Regions from separate parts of the Bacillus halotolerans genome, predicted to be linked through region 1. Evidence: riboswitches for the same ligand, from Rfam matches in the RefSeq annotation. Region 1 holds a riboswitch; the other holds the start of a gene.
The links. Region 1 has a riboswitch for lysine ahead of DIC78_RS17360 (aspartate kinase). Riboswitches for the same ligand answer to the same signal wherever they lie in the genome.
Positions count from the first base shown of each region.

Region 2: another riboswitch for lysine. It lies ahead of DIC78_RS14450 (amino acid permease); the one in region 1 lies ahead of DIC78_RS17360 (aspartate kinase).

Region 1 covers NZ_CP029364.1:3,382,827-3,394,757, forward strand. Annotated here, with positions in the region: gene DIC78_RS17340 (alpha-N-arabinofuranosidase) at 1-294, shown strand, start outside; gene trxA (thioredoxin) at 608-922, shown strand; gene uvrC (excinuclease ABC subunit UvrC) at 1,058-2,830, shown strand; lysine riboswitch at 2,895-3,074, shown strand; gene DIC78_RS17360 (aspartate kinase) at 3,200-4,432, shown strand; gene DIC78_RS17365 (YslB family protein) at 4,474-4,920, opposite strand; gene sdhC (succinate dehydrogenase cytochrome B558) at 5,213-5,821, shown strand; gene sdhA (succinate dehydrogenase flavoprotein subunit) at 5,855-7,615, shown strand; gene sdhB (succinate dehydrogenase iron-sulfur subunit) at 7,618-8,379, shown strand; gene DIC78_RS17385 (acyl-CoA thioesterase) at 8,438-8,881, shown strand; gene gerE (spore germination transcription factor GerE) at 8,997-9,221, shown strand; gene DIC78_RS17395 (MarR family winged helix-turn-helix transcriptional regulator) at 9,461-9,901, shown strand; gene racE (glutamate racemase) at 9,909-10,727, shown strand; gene DIC78_RS17405 (GerMN domain-containing protein) at 10,843-11,931, shown strand, end outside.
Region 2 covers NZ_CP029364.1:2,830,669-2,842,599, forward strand. Annotated here, with positions in the region: gene modB (molybdate ABC transporter permease subunit) at 1-392, opposite strand, end outside; gene modA (molybdate ABC transporter substrate-binding protein) at 364-1,146, opposite strand; gene DIC78_RS14430 (substrate-binding domain-containing protein) at 1,257-2,183, shown strand; gene DIC78_RS14435 (LTA synthase family protein) at 2,210-4,066, opposite strand; gene DIC78_RS14440 (metal-dependent hydrolase) at 4,170-4,652, opposite strand; gene sspJ (small acid-soluble spore protein SspJ) at 4,819-4,959, shown strand; lysine riboswitch at 5,076-5,255, shown strand; gene DIC78_RS14450 (amino acid permease) at 5,360-6,769, shown strand; gene DIC78_RS14460 (iron-hydroxamate ABC transporter substrate-binding protein) at 7,132-8,079, opposite strand; gene DIC78_RS14465 (FecCD family ABC transporter permease) at 8,293-9,333, shown strand; gene DIC78_RS14470 (FecCD family ABC transporter permease) at 9,333-10,337, shown strand; gene DIC78_RS14475 (ABC transporter ATP-binding protein) at 10,352-11,161, shown strand; gene DIC78_RS14480 (efflux RND transporter periplasmic adaptor subunit) at 11,333-11,931, shown strand, end outside.

The DNA.
Region 1 (11,931 bases):
CAAATCAGTGTGTCAGCATCAAGAAATGCTGAGGGCGATATAAACGTCAGCATCTGTAACATTGATCATCAAAATAAAGCAGAGGTGGAGATCGAGCTGAGAGGTCTTGACAAGACTGTGGATCATTCCGGCGTTATCCTGACTGCTGAAAAGATGAACGCCCATAACACGTTTGATGACCCGGAGCACGTAAAACCTGAATCGTTCAGCCGTTATTCTGTAAATAAAAACAAATTGAAAGCAAAGCTGCCGCCAATGGCAGTTGTCTTACTCACATTACGGACTGATTCTTAACCAAAAAAAGGAGCGCCGATCCACTAGAGGACAGCGCTCTTTTTTGTTTTGAAACAGCTCCAAAAGGGCATGGTAAAGTATATGACGGTTATAGAAGGGATGTTGTCCTATGCTTCGTACAATTTTAATGATCATCGGCGCAATCGTGGTGATCGGAGCGATTATCAGATTCGTGTTTTAATTTCGAAATGCCCCATTCTATGAGTAAACCGATTGTGATCAGGAAAAAATAATTTATAAGCATTTAAATAGCGTGAACGAATGGGAGATGCTATACTAAAAATCATCATTTCACAATTGGAGGAATTCAATAATGGCTATCGTAAAAGCAACTGATCAATCTTTCTCAGCTGAAACAAGCGAAGGCGTCGTACTGGCTGATTTCTGGGCCCCTTGGTGCGGACCTTGTAAAATGATTGCACCTGTTCTTGAAGAATTGGATCAAGAAATGGGCGACAAACTGAAAATCGTAAAAATCGATGTAGATGAGAACCAAGAAACAGCAGGCAAATACGGCGTTATGAGCATCCCGACACTTCTTGTCTTAAAAGATGGAGAAGTTGTTGAAACATCTGTAGGCTTCAAACCGAAAGAAGCGCTTCAAGAGCTTGTAAACAAACATCTTTAATGTTCGGCTGCTTACATGCCAGAGCGATTCCAATTGAGGGATCGCTTTTTTTATTCGCCAATCGTGAACCATGGAGAAAAACACCTGTTCGTGTTAAACTGGAAACAAAGGACTAACTATAAGGAAGGGTAACATATGAACAAACAACTGAAAGAAAAACTCGCCCTCCTTCCCGATCAGCCCGGGTGTTATTTAATGAAGGACCGTCAGCAGACAGTGATCTACGTAGGAAAAGCAAAAGTGCTGAAAAACAGAGTGCGCTCCTACTTTACCGGGTCTCATGACGCAAAAACACAGAGGCTTGTGACGGAAATCGAGGATTTTGAATACATCGTGACGTCCTCAAATCTTGAAGCGCTTATTTTAGAAATGAACTTGATCAAAAAGCATGATCCGAAATATAACGTCATGCTGAAAGACGATAAAACCTATCCTTTTATAAAACTCACCCATGAACGCCACCCAAGGCTGATTGTCACCCGCAATGTCAAAAAAGATAAAGGGCGCTATTTCGGACCGTATCCGAATGTGCAGGCCGCAAGGGAGACGAAAAAGCTGCTCGACCGTCTCTATCCTCTCAGAAAATGCTCAAAGCTCCCCGACAGAGTGTGTCTTTATTATCACCTCGGACAATGTCTTGCTCCGTGTGTAAAGGACATTTCTGAAGAGACAAACAGAGAGCTGGTTGAGAGTATTACCCGTTTCTTAAAAGGCGGCTATAACGACGTCAAAAAAGAGCTTGAAGAGAAAATGCTTGAGGCGGCTGAGAACCTTGAATTTGAACGGGCAAAGGAGCTTCGTGACCAAATTGCCCATATCGAATCAACGATGGAAAAACAAAAAATGACGATGAACGACTTAGTCGACCGTGATGTATTCGCTTACGCTTATGATAAAGGCTGGATGTGCGTACAGGTCTTTTTTGTACGGCAAGGAAAGCTCATCGAACGTGACGTCAGCATGTTTCCGCTTTATCAGGAAGCAGATGAAGAGTTCCTTACCTTCATCGGGCAGTTTTATTCAAAAAACAACCATTTTCTGCCGAAGGAGATTTTAGTGCCGGACAGCGTCGATCAATCGATGATTGAGCAGCTGTTGGAAACAAACGTCCATCAGCCGAAAAAAGGGTCGAAGAAAGAATTGCTTATGCTGGCACATAAAAACGCAAAAATCGCGCTTAAAGAAAAATTCTCTTTAATCGAACGTGACGAGGAGCGTTCAATCGGTGCTGTGCAGAAACTCGGAGACGCCTTAAATATTTATACCCCGCACAGAATCGAAGCGTTCGATAACTCGAATATACAAGGGACAAACCCGGTTTCGGCGATGATTGTGTTCATCGACGGCAAACCATACAAAAAGGAATACCGCAAATACAAAATCAAAACTGTCACAGGGCCTGATGATTACGGCTCAATGAGAGAGGTTGTCAGACGAAGATATACAAGAGTGCTTCGCGAAAACCTGCCGCTCCCTGACCTGATCATTATAGACGGAGGGAAAGGCCAGATCAATGCGGCCCGTGACGTCATAGAAAACGAACTCGGCCTTGATATCCCGATTGCCGGCTTGGCGAAGGATGATAAACACAGAACCTCCAATTTATTAATCGGCGATCCGCTGGAGACGGTTTATCTTGAACGAAACAGCCAGGAATTTTACCTGCTTCAGCGCATTCAGGATGAGGTGCACCGGTTTGCGATCAGCTTCCACAGGCAAATCCGCGGGAAAAGCGCGTTCCAGTCTGTGCTAGACGATATACCCGGAATCGGAGAAAAAAGAAAGAAAATGCTGTTAAAGCATTTCGGTTCCGTCAAAAAAATGAAGGAAGCAAGCCTCGAGGACATCAAAAAAGCGGGTGTACCCGCAGCGGCGGCACAGCTGCTTTATGATAAATTGCAAAAATAATGTTGTCCTTTTGAAAAAGTTCTGATAAAATGTGAACTAATTTCATAATTAGATCGTGTAATATGGTGAAGATAGAGGTGCGAACTTCAAGAGTAAGCCTTTGGAGAAAGATGGATTCTGAGAAAAAGGCTGAAAGGGGAGCGTCGCCGAAGCAAATAAAACCCCATCGGTATTATTTGCTGGCCGTGCATTGAATAAATGTAAGGCTGTCAAGAAATCATTTTCTTGGAGGGCTATCTCGTTGTTCATAATCATCGTGATGATTAATTGATAAGCAATGAGAGCAATTCCTCTCATTGCTTTTTTTATTGTGGACAAAGCGCTCTTTCTCCTCACCCGCACGAACCAAAATGTAAAGGGTGGTTATACATGGGTCTCATTGTACAAAAATTCGGTGGTACTTCCGTCGGCTCAGTCGAAAAAATTCAAAATGCAGCAAACCGTGTCATTGCGGAAAAACAGAAAGGCCATCAAGTCGTTGTTGTCGTATCAGCTATGGGGAAATCCACTGACGCATTGGTCAGCCTTGCAAAAGACATCACTGATCAGCCGAGCAAACGTGAAATGGATATGCTGCTGGCAACAGGCGAGCAGGTCACCATTTCCTTGCTTTCCATGGCGCTGCAGGAAAAAGGCTATGACGCCGTTTCCTATACAGGATGGCAGGCGGGGATCCGCACGGAGGCCGTCCATGGCAACGCCAGAATTACGGAGATGAACACATCCGTGTTAGAAGGCCAGCTTCAGGAAGGAAAAGTCGTTGTTGTGGCAGGGTTTCAAGGCATGACAGACGACAGTGAAATCACGACATTGGGCAGAGGCGGTTCAGACACAACAGCAGTGGCTTTGGCTGCCGCATTAAAAGCGGATAAATGTGATATTTATACAGATGTGCCCGGCGTGTTTACAACCGATCCGCGCTACGTGAAATCAGCGAGAAAGCTTGCCGGCATCTCTTACGATGAAATGCTGGAGCTTGCCAATTTAGGCGCTGGAGTTCTTCATCCGAGAGCGGTTGAATTTGCGAAAAATCACCAAGTGCCGTTAGAAGTGCGTTCAAGTACAGAAACAGAAGCGGGAACATTAATTGAGGAGGAATCATCCATGGAGCAGAATCTTATCGTCAGAGGCATCGCGTTCGAAGATCAAATCACAAGGGTAACCATCTACGGGCTGACAAGCGGCCTGACCACTTTGTCTACTATTTTTACAACTCTTGCAAAAAGAAACATTAACGTGGATATCATTATTCAAACGCAGGCGGGAGACCATGAGACCGGAATTTCCTTCTCTGTTAAATCCGAAGACGCGGACCAGACTGTTGCCGTACTTGAAGAGTACAAAGATGCGCTGGAATTCGAAAAAATCGAGACAGAAAGCAAATTGGCCAAAGTATCCATTGTCGGATCAGGCATGGTATCAAACCCTGGTGTAGCGGCTGAAATGTTTGCTGTACTGGCGGAAAAAAACATATTAATCAAAATGGTCAGCACATCTGAAATCAAAGTTTCAACAGTAGTGAGCGAAAATGACATGGTAAAAGCGGTGGAAGCACTCCACGATGCATTCGAGCTCTCGAAACATCCTTCAGCTGTGTCATGACAACCAAAAAGGCGGGACTCATGCAGTCACCGCCTTTTTCATTAAACAGGGTCTTTCATATCCCATTTAACAGTCAGAACCACTTTATCGGCTCTCTTTTTTACTTGTTCGTATGATTCGGCAATCTGATCATTCATCAATTGAATTTGCTCGGCGATGAAGCCAGCTTCCAGCTGAAAGCAAGGTTCTTTCTGATATTTTAGCCGATTGGAAATGATCTGTCCTTCAAGCTCGAATTCTAGCTCTTGTTTCTTTGCGCTAACGTTTGTGAGGGTTCCCCAGCCTGCTTCTTCAAAGAAAGCCGGAAATTCCTCCCATGATTCAAGAGGAAACTTTCGGGCGAGATGTTTCCCTGCCCAATACATCATGGAAGAGTAATCTTGGCCAAGCATGTCTGGGAGAACAATCTCTCGTATCAGTTCATAGGCATAGGCGTTCATTTCAATTTCTTTTAGATTATGTATTGATGCTTCATATTTAGACTTCATATCTGTCTCCCCTCTCTCCTTCGTATATTATAGCCCAAACAGGGGGGAGGATTACAGAATGATCCTGTAATTCTCATGAAAAATTAAGAAAGAATTATATATTGATAAAATAAAATTTTTGAATCAACTAATCAATTCGGAAAATTAGAATTTATGTACGCGTTTTCTTGACGCCCTTTTGTGGTAGGAGTAAAATGAAATTGTCAATAAATCTTAATAAAGTGCTTACAATTGAAAGAAGTGGGGGAAGAGATTTAGCACATTTCGCACTTATCAAACAGGGGGTAAAGTAATGTCTGGGAACAGAGAGTTTTATTTTCGAAGATTGCATTCCTTGCTTGGCGTCATACCGGTCGGCATCTTTTTGATTCAGCATTTAGTCGTCAACCAGTTTGCCGCAAGGGGCGCGGAAGCATTCAATAATGCTGCTCATTTTATGGATAGTCTGCCTTTCAGGTATGCTCTGGAAATCTTTATTATCTTCTTACCTTTAATTTATCATGCAGTTTATGGTGTGTACATAGCGTTTACTGCGAAAAATAACGCAGGACAATATAGCTATATGCGAAACTGGCTCTTTGTCCTGCAGCGTGTAACGGGTATCATCACCCTCATTTTTGTGAGCTGGCATGTGTGGGAAACCCGCATTGCTGCACAGATGGGCGCTGAGGTCAATTTCGACATGATGGCGAATATCTTGAGCTCGCCGGCTATGCTGGGCTTTTACATTGTAGGTGTTTTATCGACAATTTTTCACTTCTCGAACGGTTTATGGTCTTTTGCTGTCACGTGGGGCATCACTGTAACGCCACGTTCTCAAAGAATTTCGACGTACGTTACGCTGATTATCTTTGTTGCACTGTCATACGTAGGCTTAAAAGCGATTTTTGCATTTGTATAAGAGTACTAGATTACTAGAGGGAGAGGGGCTATCATGAGTCAAACAAGCATTATTGTAGTCGGCGGGGGTCTTGCCGGCCTCATGGCGACAATCAAAGCAGCGGAATCAGGAATGGCGGTTAAGCTGTTTTCCATCGTTCCTGTGAAACGTTCTCATTCGGTTTGTGCCCAAGGCGGCATCAACGGAGCAGTCAATACAAAAGGGGAAGGCGACTCTCCGTGGGAACATTTTGACGATACTGTATACGGGGGAGACTTTCTTGCCAATCAGCCGCCGGTTAAGGCGATGTGTGAAGCGGCGCCATCAATCATCCACTTATTAGACCGGATGGGCGTCATGTTTAACCGGACGCCTGAGGGGCTGCTTGATTTCCGCCGATTTGGGGGTACACAGCACCACAGAACAGCTTATGCAGGTGCGACGACTGGCCAGCAGCTGCTTTACGCTTTGGACGAGCAAGTGCGCAGATACGAGGTTGCCGGTCTGGTCACAAAATACGAAGGCTGGGAATTCCTTGGCGCTATATTAGATGATGACAGAACCTGCCGCGGAATTGTCGCGCAAAACCTGACAAACATGCAAATTGAATCCTTCCGTTCTGACGCTGTCATTATGGCGACAGGCGGACCGGGAATCATTTTCGGTAAATCCACAAACTCCATGATTAATACAGGGTCTGCTGCATCGATCGTTTATCAGCAGGGAGCGTATTATGCAAATGGAGAATTCATTCAGATCCACCCGACAGCTATACCGGGGGATGATAAATTAAGGCTGATGAGTGAATCAGCGCGCGGTGAAGGCGGACGCGTATGGACATACAAAGACGGTAAGCCATGGTATTTCCTTGAGGAAAAATATCCTGCATATGGGAACCTGGTGCCGCGTGATATTGCGACACGCGAAATATTTGATGTGTGTGTGAATCAGAAACTCGGCATCAACGGCGAGAACATGGTGTATCTCGATCTGTCTCATAAAGATCCAAAAGAGCTTGATATTAAGCTCGGCGGCATCATTGAAATTTATGAGAAGTTTATGGGAGACGACCCGCGCAAACTCCCAATGAAAATCTTCCCTGCGGTTCATTATTCAATGGGCGGCTTATGGGTAGATTACGATCAAATGACAAATATCCCGGGACTGTTTGCCGCTGGAGAATGTGATTACTCCATGCACGGCGGCAACCGCTTGGGAGCAAACTCCCTGCTCTCCGCGATTTACGGAGGAATGGTAGCCGGACCGAATGCGGTTAAATATGTAAACGGCTTAGAATCTTCCGCAGAGGATATGTCTTCATCGATATTCGATGCCCACGTGAAAAAAGAAGAAGAAAAATGGGCTGAGATCATGAATATGGACGGAAACGAAAATGCGTACGTCCTCCATAGAGAGCTCGGGGAATGGATGACGGCGAATGTGACGGTTGTCCGCCATAACGACAAGCTGTTGAAAACAGATGACAAAATTCAGGAGTTAATGGAGCGGTATAAAAAGATTAACATCAATGACACGACAAAATGGAGCAACCAGGGAGCTATGTTTACACGCCAGCTTTCAAACATGCTTCAGCTTGCCAGGGTGATTACACTGGGTGCTTACAACCGTAATGAAAGCAGGGGCGCCCATTATAAACCGGATTTCCCTGAGCGTAATGATGATGAATGGCTCAAAACAACAATGGCTAAACATGTAAGCCCGTATGAAGCGCCTGAGTTTGAGTATCAGGATGTCGATGTATCACTGATAACGCCTCGGAAACGGGATTACTCGAAGAAGAAGGTGGCGAAATAATCATGAGTGAGAAAAAGACCATACGATTTATTATCACACGTCAAGACACACCCGACAGCACGCCTTACGATGAAGAATTTGAAATACCATACCGCCCGAACCTGAACGTCATTTCCGCTCTAATGGAAATCCGCCGGAATCCGGTTAACGTGAAAGGTGAAAAGACAACTCCTGTCACATGGGATATGAACTGTCTTGAAGAAGTATGCGGCGCATGTTCAATGGTTATAAACGGAAAGCCACGCCAGTCTTGTACGGCGCTTGTTGACCAGCTTGAACAGCCGATCCGCTTAAAACCGATGAAAACGTTCCCGGTCGTGCGTGATCTGCAGGTTGACCGCAGCAGAATGTTTAATTCTCTGAAAAAAGTAAAAGCGTGGATACCGATCGACGGCACGTACGATTTAGGGCCGGGACCGAGAATGCCGGAAAAACGCCGCCAGTGGGCATATGAATTATCAAAATGCATGACGTGCGGTGTCTGCCTGGAAGCCTGCCCGAATGTAAACAGCAAATCGAAATTCATGGGGCCTGCTCCAATGTCTCAGGTCCGTCTGTTTAACGCCCATCCGACAGGAGCCATGAACAAATCCGACCGGCTGGAAGCGCTGATGGATGAAGGAGGCCTTGCAGATTGCGGCAACTCGCAAAACTGCGTTCAATCCTGTCCGAAAGGCATTCCGCTGACCACTTCTATCGCTGCCTTAAACAGGGATACAAACTTACAAGCATTCCGCAATTTCTTCGGAAGCGACAGAGTATAAGATGAAAAAACCTCTTCCGCATGGGAGAGGTTTTTTTAACAATAAGGAGATGAGTGAAATGAAGCTTCCTGCTTACATTGACATGCCGTTTCAAAAATGGAAAGAATCCTTTTCTTTTTTTAATGAAGTATCTGTACGATTTTCTGAGACAGATATGTTTGGGCATATGAATAATGTAATCCCTTTCATCTATTTTGAAGAAGCGAGGATATCTTATTTTAAAAATCTGAATATGATGAAACAACATAAGCAAACCATGACAGTCGTCGCCAGTCAGCAATGTGATTATCTGCGCCAAGTTATGCCTTATGAAGACTTGCGTATTTATGTAAAAACAAGCGCTGTCGGCAGTTCATCCCTCACCTTGCATTACCTCGGAGAAAATAGCGTAGGGGAGCCTTGCTTCACTGGAGCTGTTGTCATGGTTCAAGTGTCAAAGGAAAGCGGAAAGGCTGTCAGCTGGACGAGTGAGGAGAAAGAAAAGCTTCTCCATACACCATAAACTAATTCTTCTGTAAACGTCACCTCCTGCGCCCTCCTGACATATGATATCTTGACTATATCAAAACCCATTCGTTTCAGATTCGCTCTCACCTTAGCAAGGAGGGTTACAATACTTGAAGGAGAAAGAATTTCAATCGAAGCCGCTGCTAACGAAAAGAGAAAGAGAAGTGTTCGAATTGCTCGTTCAAGATAAGACAACAAAGGAGATTGCAAGCGAGCTATTTATCAGTGAGAAAACCGTTCGAAACCATATTTCAAATGCCATGCAGAAATTAGGTGTGAAAGGGCGTTCGCAAGCCGTTGTTGAGCTTCTTAGAATGGGTGAGCTAGAGCTTTAATCCTTGCCGGTATTCCTTCTTTTCAGGAGGGAGCCGGTTATTGCTGTTTGTTTGAAAAGTTCCAAATTCCTATATTAAACTTGGATGATACGATATAAAACGAGATTTTCAATTTGCTTTCATTTGCCTAATGTCCCTCTATTTCTCGTCCCGCGAGTCTTGCATTTTCTTTAAAAAAGAAGGAAAATAGACACGGAACGCTTTTGTGCGTAAGAGATCCTTGAGTGAGGGATGGACAAATGACATCAAAACCTTTGGAGCATGTTGCGGACATTGAAAAGTCGCTCCGCCACATTGCCGCGATCATTAAACAAAAAGGAAGAGAAATCCTAAACCAATACGCGATCACGCCGCCGCAATTTGTCGGTCTGCAATGGCTTTATGAATTAGGAGACATGACAATCGGCGAACTATCGGGGAAAATGTATCTGGCATGCAGCACGACGACGGATCTCATCGACCGTATGCAAAAAAATGAGCTTGTCGAGCGGGTAAAGGATCCGGCGGACAGACGTGTCGTCAGGATACACCTTCTGCCTGAAGGAGAACGCATTATCCAAGAGGTCATTACAAAAAGGCAGGAATACCTGCGTGATATGTTCGAAACGTTTACAGATGAAGAAATAGCCATCTTCGAAAAATCATTGATGAAACTGCAGCATGAAATGAAGAGAAAATGAGGCGATTTTGTTGGAACAACCAATAGGAGTCATTGATTCCGGGGTTGGCGGGTTAACCGTTGCAAAGGAAATCATGAGACAGCTACCAAAAGAAAATATAATCTACGTAGGGGATACAAAACGGTGTCCGTACGGGCCGCGTCCTGAAGAAGAAGTGCTTCAATACACGCGGGAGCTGACAAATTATTTGTTGAAAAACCACCACATTAAGATGCTGGTGATCGCCTGCAACACCGCGACAGCAATTGCACTGGAAGACATCCAGCGCGACGTTGATATTCCGGTGGTCGGGGTGATCCAGCCTGGTGCGCGGGCAGCGATAAAAGTGACAGAAAATCAGCATATCGGTGTAATCGGCACAGAAAACACCATTAAGAGCAATGCTTATGAAGAAGCCCTTCTGGCATTAAATGCCGAACTGAAGGTCGAAAATCTTGCCTGTCCGCTGCTTGTGCCGTTTGTGGAAAGCGGAAAGTTTCTGGACAAAACAGCAGACGAGATTGTCAAAACATCATTATCTCCATTAAAAGATACATCGATTGACTCGCTGATTTTAGGCTGCACCCATTATCCTATTTTAAAAGACGCAATTCAAAGATATATGGGAGAGCATGTGAATATTATTTCGTCAGGCGATGAAACAGCCCGGGAAGTGAGTACGATTCTATCGTATAAAGGACTGCTGAATCAATCTCCGTTTACCCCAGATCATCAATTCCTGACTACAGGAGAACGGGATCAGTTTGCGAAAATAGCAGATGACTGGTTTGGCCATGAAGTAGGTCACGTAGAATGCATCTCTTTGCGAGAACCAATTAGAAGATAGTTTTGCCCCGCAACGGCGTGTTGCGGGTTTTTTCTGTTTTTAATGGAATTCATCGGTCTATTTTCCGCAGAGGCTCGTATACATAGTAGTACAAACAGCCTTAGGAGGGAAAAGTATGCTGAAAAAAGGACCTGCAGTCATTGGTGCCACTTGTCTCACCTCTGCCTTGCTTTTATCCGGGTGCGGTTTATTTCAATCCGATAAGACAGCTGAGGAAATCGATCCGCCTCAAGACGTTACATACGTAAATGATGAAGCGGGGACCGATTCAAATACAACAGCAGCCGAAAAAACAAAAAATGAAAAAAGTGATACCGAAAAAGCGAATCAGGACTCTTCTACAGTGATGAGGGAGCTTTATCTCATTGATAAAAACGGTTATGTCGTTGCTCAAACGATGCCTCTTCCGAAAAGTGAAGGAACGGCTAAGCAGGCGCTTGAATACCTTGTGCAGGGCGGGCCTGTGTCAGAGATTCTGCCGAATGGCTTCAGAGCTGTTTTGCCGGCTGACACAACTGTTAACGTAGATATCAAAAAAGATGGCACTGCTATAGCGGACTTCTCGAAAGAATTTAAAAACTATAAGAAGGAAGATGAACAGAAAATCGTTCAATCGGTGACGTGGACGCTGACTCAATTCAGTTCAATTGATAAAGTAAAGCTGAGAATCAACGGCCATGAACTGAAGGAGATGCCTGTAGGCGGCACGCCGATCTCAGACGATTTAAGCCGTAAGGACGGGATTAATTTGGAAACAGCAGGCGTCAATGATCTCACTGCTACACATCCGCTGACAGTCTACTATTTGGCGGAAACCGATGACAGTGAGTATTACGTGCCGGTAACGAAACGAATTGACAATTCTAAAACAGACGACATTACAGCGGCTATTAATGAACTGGCTGAGGGCCCGAGCAAGGCGAGCGGCCTGTTAACGGATTTCAGCGAAGATGTGAAATTGGTCAGTAAGCCGAAAATCAAAGATGGACGTGTAACGTTAGATTTTAATCAATCCATTTTCGGAAGCGCCGATGAAAAGACGAAAATGATTTCTTCAGAAGTGCTCAACAGCATTGTGCTGACTTTAACAGAGCAGCCGGATGTAAAAAGCGTATCCGTTAAAGTGAACGGAAAAGCCGAGCTTGTGAACGAAAAAGGCGAAAAACTTTCAGAAGCGGTATCCAGACCGTCTCAAGTGAATACG
Region 2 (11,931 bases), 550 kb from region 1:
ATATCGAGGTCAATATCGGAAAATCCGGTTTTGGCCGATTGATACATAAGCGGAAAAGCCACGATAGCAGAAGCAATCACAGCAGCCCACCAGGTGAAGATCACGGGCTGATGAAAGATCCATTCGATCGCTTGTCCGATGAAGCTGTGCTTTCCAAACATGACGATCAAAATAAAACCGACAACGGTGGGCGGAAGAACGAGAGGAAGCATAAAAATCGTTTCGAGTATGGTTTTTCCGAAAAATGATGCTCGTGACATCCATGCCCCTGCCAAAGTTCCGAGAATGATCACCGCGATTCCGGCGACCGCCGCCACTTGAAAGGAAAGCATAACCGGCGTGAAAAATTCTGAAGTGCTGATGTTATTCAGCAGTAAAACCATATTTCTCAAACACTTTCATCGCTTCATCTGTTTGCAGGTAATCGTAAAATTCCTTCGCTTCCTTATGGTGTTTCGTATCTTTTACAATTCCTAACGGGTAAACGATCGGGCTGTGTGTATCAGCTTTTGTCTCATCGACGATTTTGACTTTCTTAGAGATCAGCGCGTCTGTTTTATAAACGACACCTGCGTCTACATTGCCTGTTTCTACATATGAAAGAACCTGGCGAACGTCTTTTCCGTACACGATCTTATCTTTTACTTTGTCCCATAGAGACAGCTTTGTCAGTGATTCTTTTCCATAAGCTCCTGCCGGTACAGATTCTGGAGTCCCGAGAGCAATTTTTTCTGAATCAGTCAGATTGTCAAAGCCTGTGACTGGTGAATCTCCATCCTTAGGCACAACGAGCACAATTTCATTTCCGACTAAATGAGTGCTGTCTTTTTTAGCGATATCCCCATCATCTACAAGCTTTTGGAATTTGTCCTCAGCGGCTGAGAAGAACAGATCGGCCCCGGCTCCTTGAGAAATTTGCTTTTGCAAGGCACCTGATGAGCCAAAGTTATCTTGGATCGTAATATTGTGATGGGTTTTCTCGTAATTCTTTTGAATTTCCTCGAGTGCATCCTGGGCACTGGCAGCTGCTGAGACAGTTAAGGTCACTTTTTTCTCATTGTCACTTGATGATTGGCTGGCAGAGCAGCCTGCTGCAAGCAGAAAAACGGTTAATACTGCGGTCAGAATGGAATACTTCTTAAACATGATTGCACCCCTTATAATTAGTTATGTCTAATTATAACTGATTATGTTTGGGTTATGTGGGTTTTTTTACATTCTCCGAAAAGGTATAATGAAATAGGAGAGTGATGATGATGAATGAAACCTCTTCCTATACGATAGAAGAAGTTGCTGGTCTGCTGAAGGTATCAAAGCTGACCGTTTATGATTTGATTAAAAAAGGCATGATCCCTGCTTACCGTGTCGGAAGGCAGATGCGTGTCGATGAAGCAGATTTAAAGCAATATAAGGCGAACATGAGAATGTCTCAGCCTGTGTCTTCACCCGAAGAGCCGAGAAAGGCACAAGAGCCGATGCCGGAGGGCAGGCGGAATGTCGTCATCAGCGGACAGGATATATCGATGGATCTGCTCAGCAAGCATTTGGAAAATGCCATTCAAGAGACGCCGCTCCGCCAATACAAAGGCAGCTTAAACAGCCTCATTGACATGTACCAAGGCAAATGCGACATTGTCAGCTTGCATCTGTACGATGCGGAAACCGCTCAATATAATACGCCTTATGTCAAACGCATTCTGTCAGGCGAACCGTTTTGTCAGATGAATGTTGTCCTTCGCAAAGCCGGCTTATACGTTCAAAAAGGAAATCCGAAAAACATACAAGGCTGGGATGACCTGAAACGAACCGACATCCGCATCATCAACAGAGAAAAAGGATCGGGCGCAAGAGTGCTGCTTGACGAACAGCTTGGTCTGCTTGGTGTGACACCTTCAGACGTCAAGGGATACAGTGACATTGTGACTGATCATTATGCTGTTGCCTCCCAAGTCTCGAGCGGGCAGGCAGACGCGGGAATCGGGGCGCAGCACGCGGCACATATGGGAAGCGTTGATTTTATCCCGCTCATCGAGGAACAATACGACATTGTCATTTTGAAAAAACACCAGCAGCTGCTTGAAGCTGTAAAGAGCATCTTGAAATCGGAAGAATATAAGGCCAACCTGTCTCATCTTAATGGCTATGAAACGAAGCTGACAGGTAAAGTGATATACGAAACATGAAAAAAATCCCTCGTAGAGGGATTTTTTTATTGACCATAAAAACGCAGAAGGTCTCCGTTTAACATTTTATCAGAAAGAGACAGCTCTTCATTTGCTTTTTCTTTATAGGGAGCGCACGCATCTTGATTTTCTAACACTTCTCCTGTTTTTTTGCTGTAGCATGTGTTTTTCGTATATACATAGTCGTTCGTGATAAAGCTGCCGTTTCTCAGCACGGCAAATGGCGTTCGGTTGTTTGACAGCAAATCATTGCCAAACTGAATATCACCTTTTGTATCAATTCCGAGCAGGTGCATCAGAGTCGGCCTGACGTCAACCTGTCCTCCGGCATCGGAGATTGTTTCCGGGTTTTGATCAGTGATTCCAGGAATATGAATGATAAACGGCACCCGCTGAAGCTGGACGGTGTCATATGGCGTAATTTCACTTTTTCCTAAAAACTCAGCCAGGGCTTTATTATGGGCTTCTGATATGCCGTAATGATCTCCCATAAAGACAATCATCGAGTTTTCGTATAAGCCTTCATCCTTGAGCTTTTTGATAAAATGCTTCAGTGCTTCATCCTCATAGCGAACCGTCGTCACATAGCGGTTTAACAGGTCGCTGCTCGAATCATATTCATCAATCAGCTGATCCTTTTCATCAATTTCAAACGGAAAATGGTTCGTCAATGTGATGAAATTGCTGTAGAACGGCTGCGGCAGGTTTTTCAGTTTAGCAGCTGACTGTTCCAGAAATTCCTTATCCTTTAATCCCCAGCTTGTTGAGGTTTCAGGAGTCACATGGAACTCATCGACATCAAAAAAGCGGTCAATCCCAAACGTTTCATACATCACATCTCTGTTCCAAAATGTTTTATGATTGGCGTGAAAGACGGCTGAATAATAATCATTCTGCTTGAGTGATTTGTACATCGTATGAAATTGATGGTCACTTTTCGTAAAAAAGACGGCGCCGCTTAGGGAAGGATATAGAGAGTTAGCGACGATAAATTCCGAATCAGACGTTTTGCCTTGCTCTGTTTGCTGATAAAAATGATCAAAGGAATAGCTCTTTTTCATCAGGTCATTCATAAACGGGGTAATTTCTTTTCCGTTTACCTTTTCATTCAGAACAAAGCTTTGAGTCGATTCAAGCGTCACAAAAATCACATTCCGTCCCTTTGCCAGTCCGAACTTGCTTTGATCCGGCTTGCTGTAGTCAGCCTCAGTGTAGTTTTTGATTGTAGAGAGGCTGTCTTCATCGGCAAATGCCTTCGCACTCATATTGACAGTCTGAGAAATGGTATCGTAGATGTGGAACTGAAACAGGCCAATGCTTTTGACGAGCACTTCCCGGTCGAAGGAATGTGCCAATAGCTTCGGCTGTTCAATTTCTGCAAGCCCCAGCGTACATATAAGAATCCCGCAGGAAGCGGCATAGTACCGTTTGACCGTACGGGGGTTCGCTTTTGACCCCGGTCTCTTTTCTTTTCTGGAGAGCAGAAGAAGAAAAGCCAAATCCGCAAACAGAGCGATGAACAAAGGATTGAACAGCTCTTTTACACTGCTGCCCATATCGCTCATGTTGCTTGCCTGAAACAAAACCGGGATGGTAATAAAATCGATATAAAAGCCGTAAAAAATCGTGTTGGAGATCAAAATGGCAGTCAGAACCAAATTGGCAATCAGCAAAAAGATGCGCTGCTTGCTGCCTTTTAAAAGCAGTCCAATCCCAAATAGAGGGAGTATGAAGCTAAGCGGATTGATCAGCAGAATCAGCTCCTGCAATAGAGAGTCGATCTGCAAATCAAAACCCAGTTTATAGATCACATAAGTTTTGATCCACATGAATAAGATGGATAAACTTAAAAAACGCTGATTGTGAAAAAAGGTTCCTTTCATCAATTTATAACTCCTCACGTTTTCTTGAACATCTGCCATGAAGATGCTTCTTATGTAAAACCTACTAAAAACAGTCTTCTTAGACAAGCTTCAGCACTCGTGTTTAAAACATACGCCCATGGAACAGCATATAAAAATAATAGCATGACGCTATTGTCAGACCGGCCAACACAAGCTGTTCGGAAAAACTGCCTGTCTTCATATACAACGGCAGCCGTATGCGAATGGTTGAAGGGAATAACAATTTGATGCCATTCACTGTCCAGGCATCCAGAACCAAGTGGCTTGCCATTCCGATCATCAGCCCTGCTGATATGTTTTTATCTGGAATATATGTGGCTGTGATAAAAAACATGATGAGCAGAAACAGCAGGCTGTGTGTAAAGGTGCGGTGGCCAAATACGGAACTGACAATTTTCGATAAGATAGGAAATCTTCTTCCGATTTTACTTTGCGTGTGGCAGATGTCGGGAATTAATGCGCCAACCGCGCCGGACGCCGCCATGAGTACTGGGTCAAATCCATAATAATAAGCCGCTGCGGTACAAGAAGCGATGCCTCCCATGATGTGTGTTTTTCCTGTCATTTCCCCGCTTCTCCTTTATCTTTTGCAAAAATCTCTGAATTACAAATATATCAAGAGAATGTATGTTTGAGCAACAGAACTTTGGCCGATAAAAAAATGAGCCGCATAATTTCCTGAGAAAAAGGCATCTTAAAGATGTACCTATTTTCTAAAAGAGGTGATACGAATGGCTTTCTTTAATAAAGATAAAGGTAAACGTTCTGAAAAAGAAAAAAACGTAATCCAAGGAGCTCTTGAAGATGCCGGTTCAGCTCTTAAAGATGATCCGCTTCAAGAAGCTGTACAAAAAAAGAAAAATAATCGCTAACCGCATGCGGATAGGGCTTGGCTCTATCCGCATTTTCCATCTGTTCCCTTTGACAGATCATTCTTTCTTTGATAACCTTCTGGGAGTAACTGAATAAATAAATCCTCACTCTTTCTCAGTGAGGTAGAGGTTGCGCGGATGATGAGTCACACATGCCAGGCTGACAGGAGCTGTTAAACATGTGTAAAAGGCATCAGCGCCGAAGTGTGGAGAAAGCCGATCCTTCTCTATGCTGGGACTGTATCTGAATAAGTGCAGGACTGCCGCGTGCTTTTTCGCGGAGGGCTATCCGGAGATCAAGGGTGTGTGTTTCTTTAAGCATGGACTTTTGTTCAGGCTTTTTTTGTGTTTACATGATCTCGGGTTCTGGTCCGTACAAAGAATCATTGGAGGTACTGGAATGGAACAGACAAAAAAATGGGGTTTTTGGTTATTAACGGCGTTTGTCGTTGGAAATATGGTTGGATCGGGGATTTTCTCCCTGCCAAGTTCGCTTGCTTCGATTGCAAGTCCGCTTGGCGCTACGTCCGCCTGGCTTTTGACAGGTGCGGGCGTGCTGATGATTGCGCTTGTCTTCGGGCACTTGTCTATTCGCAAGCCTGAGCTGACAGCGGGGCCGCAAAGTTATGCGAGAGCGCTGTTTTCTGATCCGAAGAAAGGGAACGCTGCCGGATTCACAATGGTGTGGGGCTACTGGGTGGCGAGCTGGATCAGTAACGTGGCGATTATCACAAGTCTAGCCGGTTACTTGACTTCGTTTTTCCCGATTTTAGTTGATAAACGTGTACTGTTTGCTGTCGGCAGCCAAGAGGTGACACTCGGCCAATTGCTGACGTTTGCTGTATGTACGATTTTGCTCTGGGGAACGCACACGATTCTTGTTGCAAGCATTAACGGTGCTAGTAAATTAAACTTTATCACAACGTTTTCAAAAGTATTAGGTTTTGTTTTCTTTATCATTGCCGGATTGTTTGTGTTTCAAACGACATTATTCGATCATTTTTATTTTCCGATTCAAGGTGAGAACGGCACAAGCATTGGCATCGGCGGACAGGTTCACAACGCCGCCATTTCTACTCTATGGGCGTTTGTGGGAATTGAATCAGCAGTGATCTTGTCTGGACGCGCGCGTACTCAGCGTGATGTGAAACGTGCGACCATCACAGGTTTGTTGATCGCGTTAAGCATTTACATTATTGTCACATTGATCACAATGGGGGTTCTGCCGCACGATAAGCTTGTCGGATCTGAAAAACCGTTCGTTGATGTGCTGTATGCGATTGTTGGAAACGCAGGAAGCGTGATTATGGCGCTACTGGCGATTCTTTGCTTATTCGGAACGATGCTCGGCTGGATTTTGCTTGGCTCTGAGGTTCCGTACCAAGCTGCTAAAGCAGGAGATTTTCCGGCGGTCTTTGCGAAAACAAATAAAAAAGGAAGCCCGGTTATTTCTTTGATCATTACAAATGTGATGTCACAGGTCTTCATATTCTCTGTTATTTCCCGGACAATAAGTGACGCATTTACGTTTTTAACGACAGCGGCAACCCTTGCGTATTTAATTCCGTATTTAGTGTCTGCGATTTACAGCCTGAAGCTTGTTATAAAAGGCGAAACGTATGATCAGCTGAAAGGTTCCCGGGTAAAAGACGGATTGATCGCGATTTTAGCGTGTGTATACTCATTGTTTGTTATCGTAACAGGCACAGCGGATTTAACGACATTTATTCTCGGTATCGGTTTGTTCTTTGTCGGTCTGGCAATTTATCCGTTTGTGATAAAGAAATTCTCTAAAGAAAAACAAGCATAAAAAAAGACACCTGACAATGCAGTCAGGTGTCTTTTTTATAAAAACGTTATTTCTCCTGTTATAAGTCCCATACACAAAATAGCGGACAGGAACGCTGTCAGTGATAGGACATTCGAATATGCAAAAAACGCTTTTTCCGTTTCTTCAGAAAATGAAACAAAGCCAGCACTTAAATAAAAACGAGAAGCACATGAGAAAAAGGCTTTCCGATATAAAGACCGTTGAAAAAACTTACGGCGATGATGATGCAGCTTAATATGAATTGAGAAAGAAAATATGCGATGTGGTTCAATATGAGTTGCTCCGTCCTGTCGGATTCTTTGCAATATAGAAAAGAGCCGCAGATCAGTGCGGCTCTTTGTTTATTTTGTTAAGCTTTTCGTGATAAACTTCAGCTGTCCTTCTAGTGAAATCGGGTCTGAGAAATAGAAGCCGATCGGGTCAATTTTATAGACATGATCATTTTTGACAGCATCGAGGTTTTTCCAAATGGAACTGTCAAATACGCCGCCATCGTCTCCGCCTGATTGCCATGGACCCGCGAAAATGTAATCTCCGGCGAAGTCAGGGAGCTTTTCTAAAGAAATGCTGGTATACCCTGGGCCTTGGTCAATCGCTTTTTCCTTTGTCAGCTTTGTGGCCTGTAAACCAAGATCTTTGTAGACGATGCTTCCGCCTCTTCCGAAATCTTTACCGAATACATAAATGTCTTTGCCGTTTGTTTGCATAATAGAAACTGTTTTGTCACCAATGACTTTTTGAATTTTTGTTTTGGCTGCCGCGACTTTTTTGTCCCACTCGGCAAGCCACTTCTCCGCTTTATCTTCCGTTCCTGTCATTTTTGCGAATTCTTTAAACTGTTCGATGTTATCGAGTTTATCGTATTTCACCGCAACAGTCGGCGCGATTTTTTCGAGCTTTTTAATATCGGCGCCTTGTGTAGTCCAAACGATGATCAGGTCAGGCTTTAAATCAATCACTTTTTCAACAGAAGTGCCGTCTCCGATATTTGTGACACCATCGGTTTTACCTTTGTAGTAAGGGTTTTTAAATACATTTTCAGGTGCACCGACGACGTTGATGCCCAGTGTTTTGAAGTCTCCGTAGTAGCCGTCAGCCATGACAACCACCCGTTTAGGATGTTTGGGAATTTTTACATTTCCGTTTTCAGCCTTGTATGTAACGGTTTCTTCGTCTTTTGAATCAGAGGAAGAGCCTTTGCTTTCTGAGTGATTTCCGCAGGCTGCCAGCGCTGCAATCAATAAAAGAGCAAAAAAAGCGGCACCAAGCTTCTTGTATGTATGGGTCATATCTCATACCTTCTTTCCAAATAAATAGATGATAAAGAGAATCATTATCACCTGTGATTATATCATCACAAGTGCCAGTTGACACGATATTTTTGCATTCATATTCTCATTTTTATCAAAACGCTCTATTAAATCAGCAGAAAAAAGTGATATACTGAAACAGCAATTGATAATCATTATCATTATCGAAAGGAAGTACGGCTGTTGAGTCACATGAAAAATAAACAGATGATATCAGATGAAGAAATTCAATGGACATCCCGGTCGTTTGGTGCGGTCATTGTGCTTGTTGCGGGGGTATGTTTATTATGCTTCGGCGCGATGCTGTCCATTTCTCTCGGTGCTGCGGATATCCATTTACGGACTGTGTGGGACGCCATCTTTCATTTCCAGCCAAATGAAACCTCACACCAAATTATACACGATCTTCGGCTGCCAAGAACGGCTGCTGCCGCGCTTGTCGGCGCATTGTTAGCCGTGTCTGGGGCGATCATGCAGGGCATGACGAGAAACCCATTGGCGGAGCCTTCTATTATGGGGATAACATCGGGCTCTGCTTTTGCTATTTCGATTGCGTTTGCTTTTTTTCCAGGACTTTCTGCCTTCGGGCTTGTGCTGTGGTCCTTTGCGGGCGCCGGACTGGGGGCATCGACGGTATTGGGCATCGGCATGTTTTCCAGGGGCGGTCTCACGCCTGTAAAGCTTGCTCTTGCCGGAACGGCCGTCAGTTATTTCTTTACGGGCATTTCAACCGCAATTGCGCTCCGTTTTGATGTAGCACAGGATGTCAGCTTTTGGTACGCAGGCGGGGTAGCGGGTGTGAAATGGTCAGGCGTTCAGCTGCTGGTTATTGCAGGAGCTGTCGGTTTGACGTTTGCGTTTATCATTGCCCGGTCTGTGACGGTGTTAAGCCTCGGTGACGATCTGGCGAAGGGGCTTGGGCAATATACATCAGCGGTGAAACTGGTTGGCATGCTTGTCGTTGTGGTGTTGACGGGAGCTGCTGTTTCCATTGCCGGCACCATCGCGTTTATCGGACTGATCATTCCTCATATCACAAGGTTTTTGGTAGGGATTGATTATCGGTGGATTATTCCTTGCTCGGCGGTGCTTGGCGCTGTTTTGCTTGTTTTTGCTGACATTGCGGCCAGACTCGTGAACGCGCCGTTTGAAACGCCTGTCGGCGCGCTGACCTCTCTCATCGGTGTTCCCTTTTTCTTTTATTTGGCACGTCGTGAAAGGAGAGGGCTGTAATGAAAACGAAAAAACCTCTTGTTGTGATAGCAGTAACTTTTCTGCTGATCATGTTTGTCTTTTTTATCAGTCTGAATCTGGGTGTCATTAAAATTGCCCCATTGCAAACGCTCAAGGTCTTTTTCGGCCAAGGAACGGCGCGGGATGAGCTTGTCTTATTTGAGTTCAGGCTGCCGCGAATAATTTTGTCGCTGCTTGTTGGGGCGGGTATTGCTGTTGCCGGAGCCATTTTGCAAAGCGTGTCTCAAAATGATTTGGCTGAACCGGGTATTCTCGGGATTAACGCCGGGGGTTCGCTTGCTGTTGTGCTCTTTATTTACTTTTTTCAAGGGTCAGCATCAGATCTCGGCTTTTTAGGGACGTTTATGCTGCCGTTCAGCGCTCTGGCAGGCGCGTTCCTCGCCGCGTTTCTCATTTATCTTCTGGCTTGGAAAAAAGGTGTGACTCCGATTCGGCTGATCCTAGTCGGAATCGGTGTAAATGCCGGATTTAATGCCCTTTTGCTTATTTTTCAGCTCAAAATGGACCCACATGACTTTATGCAGGCTGCAGTTTGGATATCAGGCTCGATATGGGGGGCCAATTGGAACATGATCTGGGCGGTACTCCCCTGGATTGTGATTTTGCTTCCTTTTACTTTATATAAAGCACGCTATCTGAACATTTTACAGCTGGGAGACCAATTAGCGACCGGACTTGGCACTGCTGTTGAAAAGGAAAGACGGATTCTCCTTCTGGCAGCGGTCGCTCTTGCCGCATCCTGTGTGGCAGCTGCAGGAGGCATCGCGTTCCTCGGATTAATCGCACCGCATGTGGCAAGGAGGCTTACCGGTCCCCGCCACCAGACGCTTATACCGGTTTCCGCCTTTATCGGCGCGTTTCTGTTTCTTCTGGCTGATACGCTGGCGAGAAATGTATTGGCACCGTCAGAAATTCCGGTCGGACTTGTCATCTCCGTTTTAGGTGCGCCTTACTTTATTTATTTATTGATGAAATCGAATTGAGGAGGGGACCGAACTTGAATTCATTATCAACGGAACAGCTTGGGATCGGTTATGGCGACAGGCTGATTGTAGAAGATTTAAATATATCCATTCCTAAAGGGAAAATAACAACCTTAATTGGGCCGAATGGCTGCGGAAAGTCAACGATATTAAAAACGATGTCCAGAATTATGCGCTCACATCAAGGTGCCGTTTACTTAAACGGCAATGCGATTCATAAAATGTCTACTAAGGACATTGCGAAGGATATGGCCATTCTGCCGCAGACGCCTGAGGCTCCGAGCGGTTTAACGGTGTACGAATTGGTGTCGTACGGCAGATTTCCGCATCAATCAGGCTTCGGCAGATTAAATGATGAAGACCGCCGCATCATCAAATGGGCACTCGAAGAAACCGGCATGGCGGAATACCATGAGCGTCCGATTGAGGCATTGTCAGGCGGACAGCGTCAGCGCGTGTGGATTGCGATGGCGCTTGCACAAGGGACAGAGCTGCTTTTGCTTGACGAGCCTACAACATATCTCGATCTCGCACATCAGCTCGAAATCCTGCAGCTGCTTGACAGACTGAACAAGGAGCAAGGACGGACGATTTTAATGGTGATTCATGATCTGAATCACGCGGCCCGTTTTTCCCATTATATGATTGCGCTCAAAAAAGGCACGGTCATCAAGGAAGGGACCGCACTGGAGGTCATGACGCCGGATATTTTGAAGCGGGTATTCCAGATTGATGCCGAAATCGTCACTGATCCTCGTACAAATAAACCAGTATGCTTAACCTACGACCTGATTAAAACTGAAAAACAGCTTGTTTCTGTGTAAGAAAAATCCCGGCATGACGCCGGGATTTTTTATTTTTAACCACAAAAATATAATTTTTCTTGCTAATTCCAGATTTTGAAGAAAAAGATTGAAAGTCTATTTGAATTAATAGATAATATTGGTTAGAATGTTTCGAAAATATTACGAAGATTACAGAAAGAGGAGATCATTGTGTCCAAGAAGAAAAAATGGCTTATTGCCGGTTCGATATGTGCCGGTGTGCTCGTACTGGCGGGGATCGGTGCCGGCGGTTTTTACTTTTTTACTCACATGAACCAAGTTGCCGTATCATCGGAGCCTTATGCTGAATCGGTCGCAGTGTATATGGGCGGTGAATCTGAATCTGCCCAATCGTTTTCGGGAAAAGTTGAGCCAGAGAAACAGCAAAAAGTATACATAGATTCAGAGAAAGGAAGCATTAAAAAAACGTACGTCAAAGAAGGCGATAAGGTTAAAAAAGGCGATAAGCTTTTCGAGTACGAGGGCGAGGATCATTCTGACGAAATTGAGCAAAGCAATTTACAAACCGAAATGACAAACCTTCAAATCAGCCGCTTGCAAAAATCAATAGCAGAAACTGAGAAGAAGCTAAAGACAGCCGGAAAAGACGAGAAAGCACAGCTTCAAGACGAGCTTGACCAGGCCAATTTTGATTTAAAGACAAGCCAGCTTGAACTGAAGCAGCACCAAAAAGAACTGGCTGCACTTACGAAAAACAAAGGTTCAAATGTGATCACAAGCAAGCATGACGGTATCGTTCAAAGCGTCAA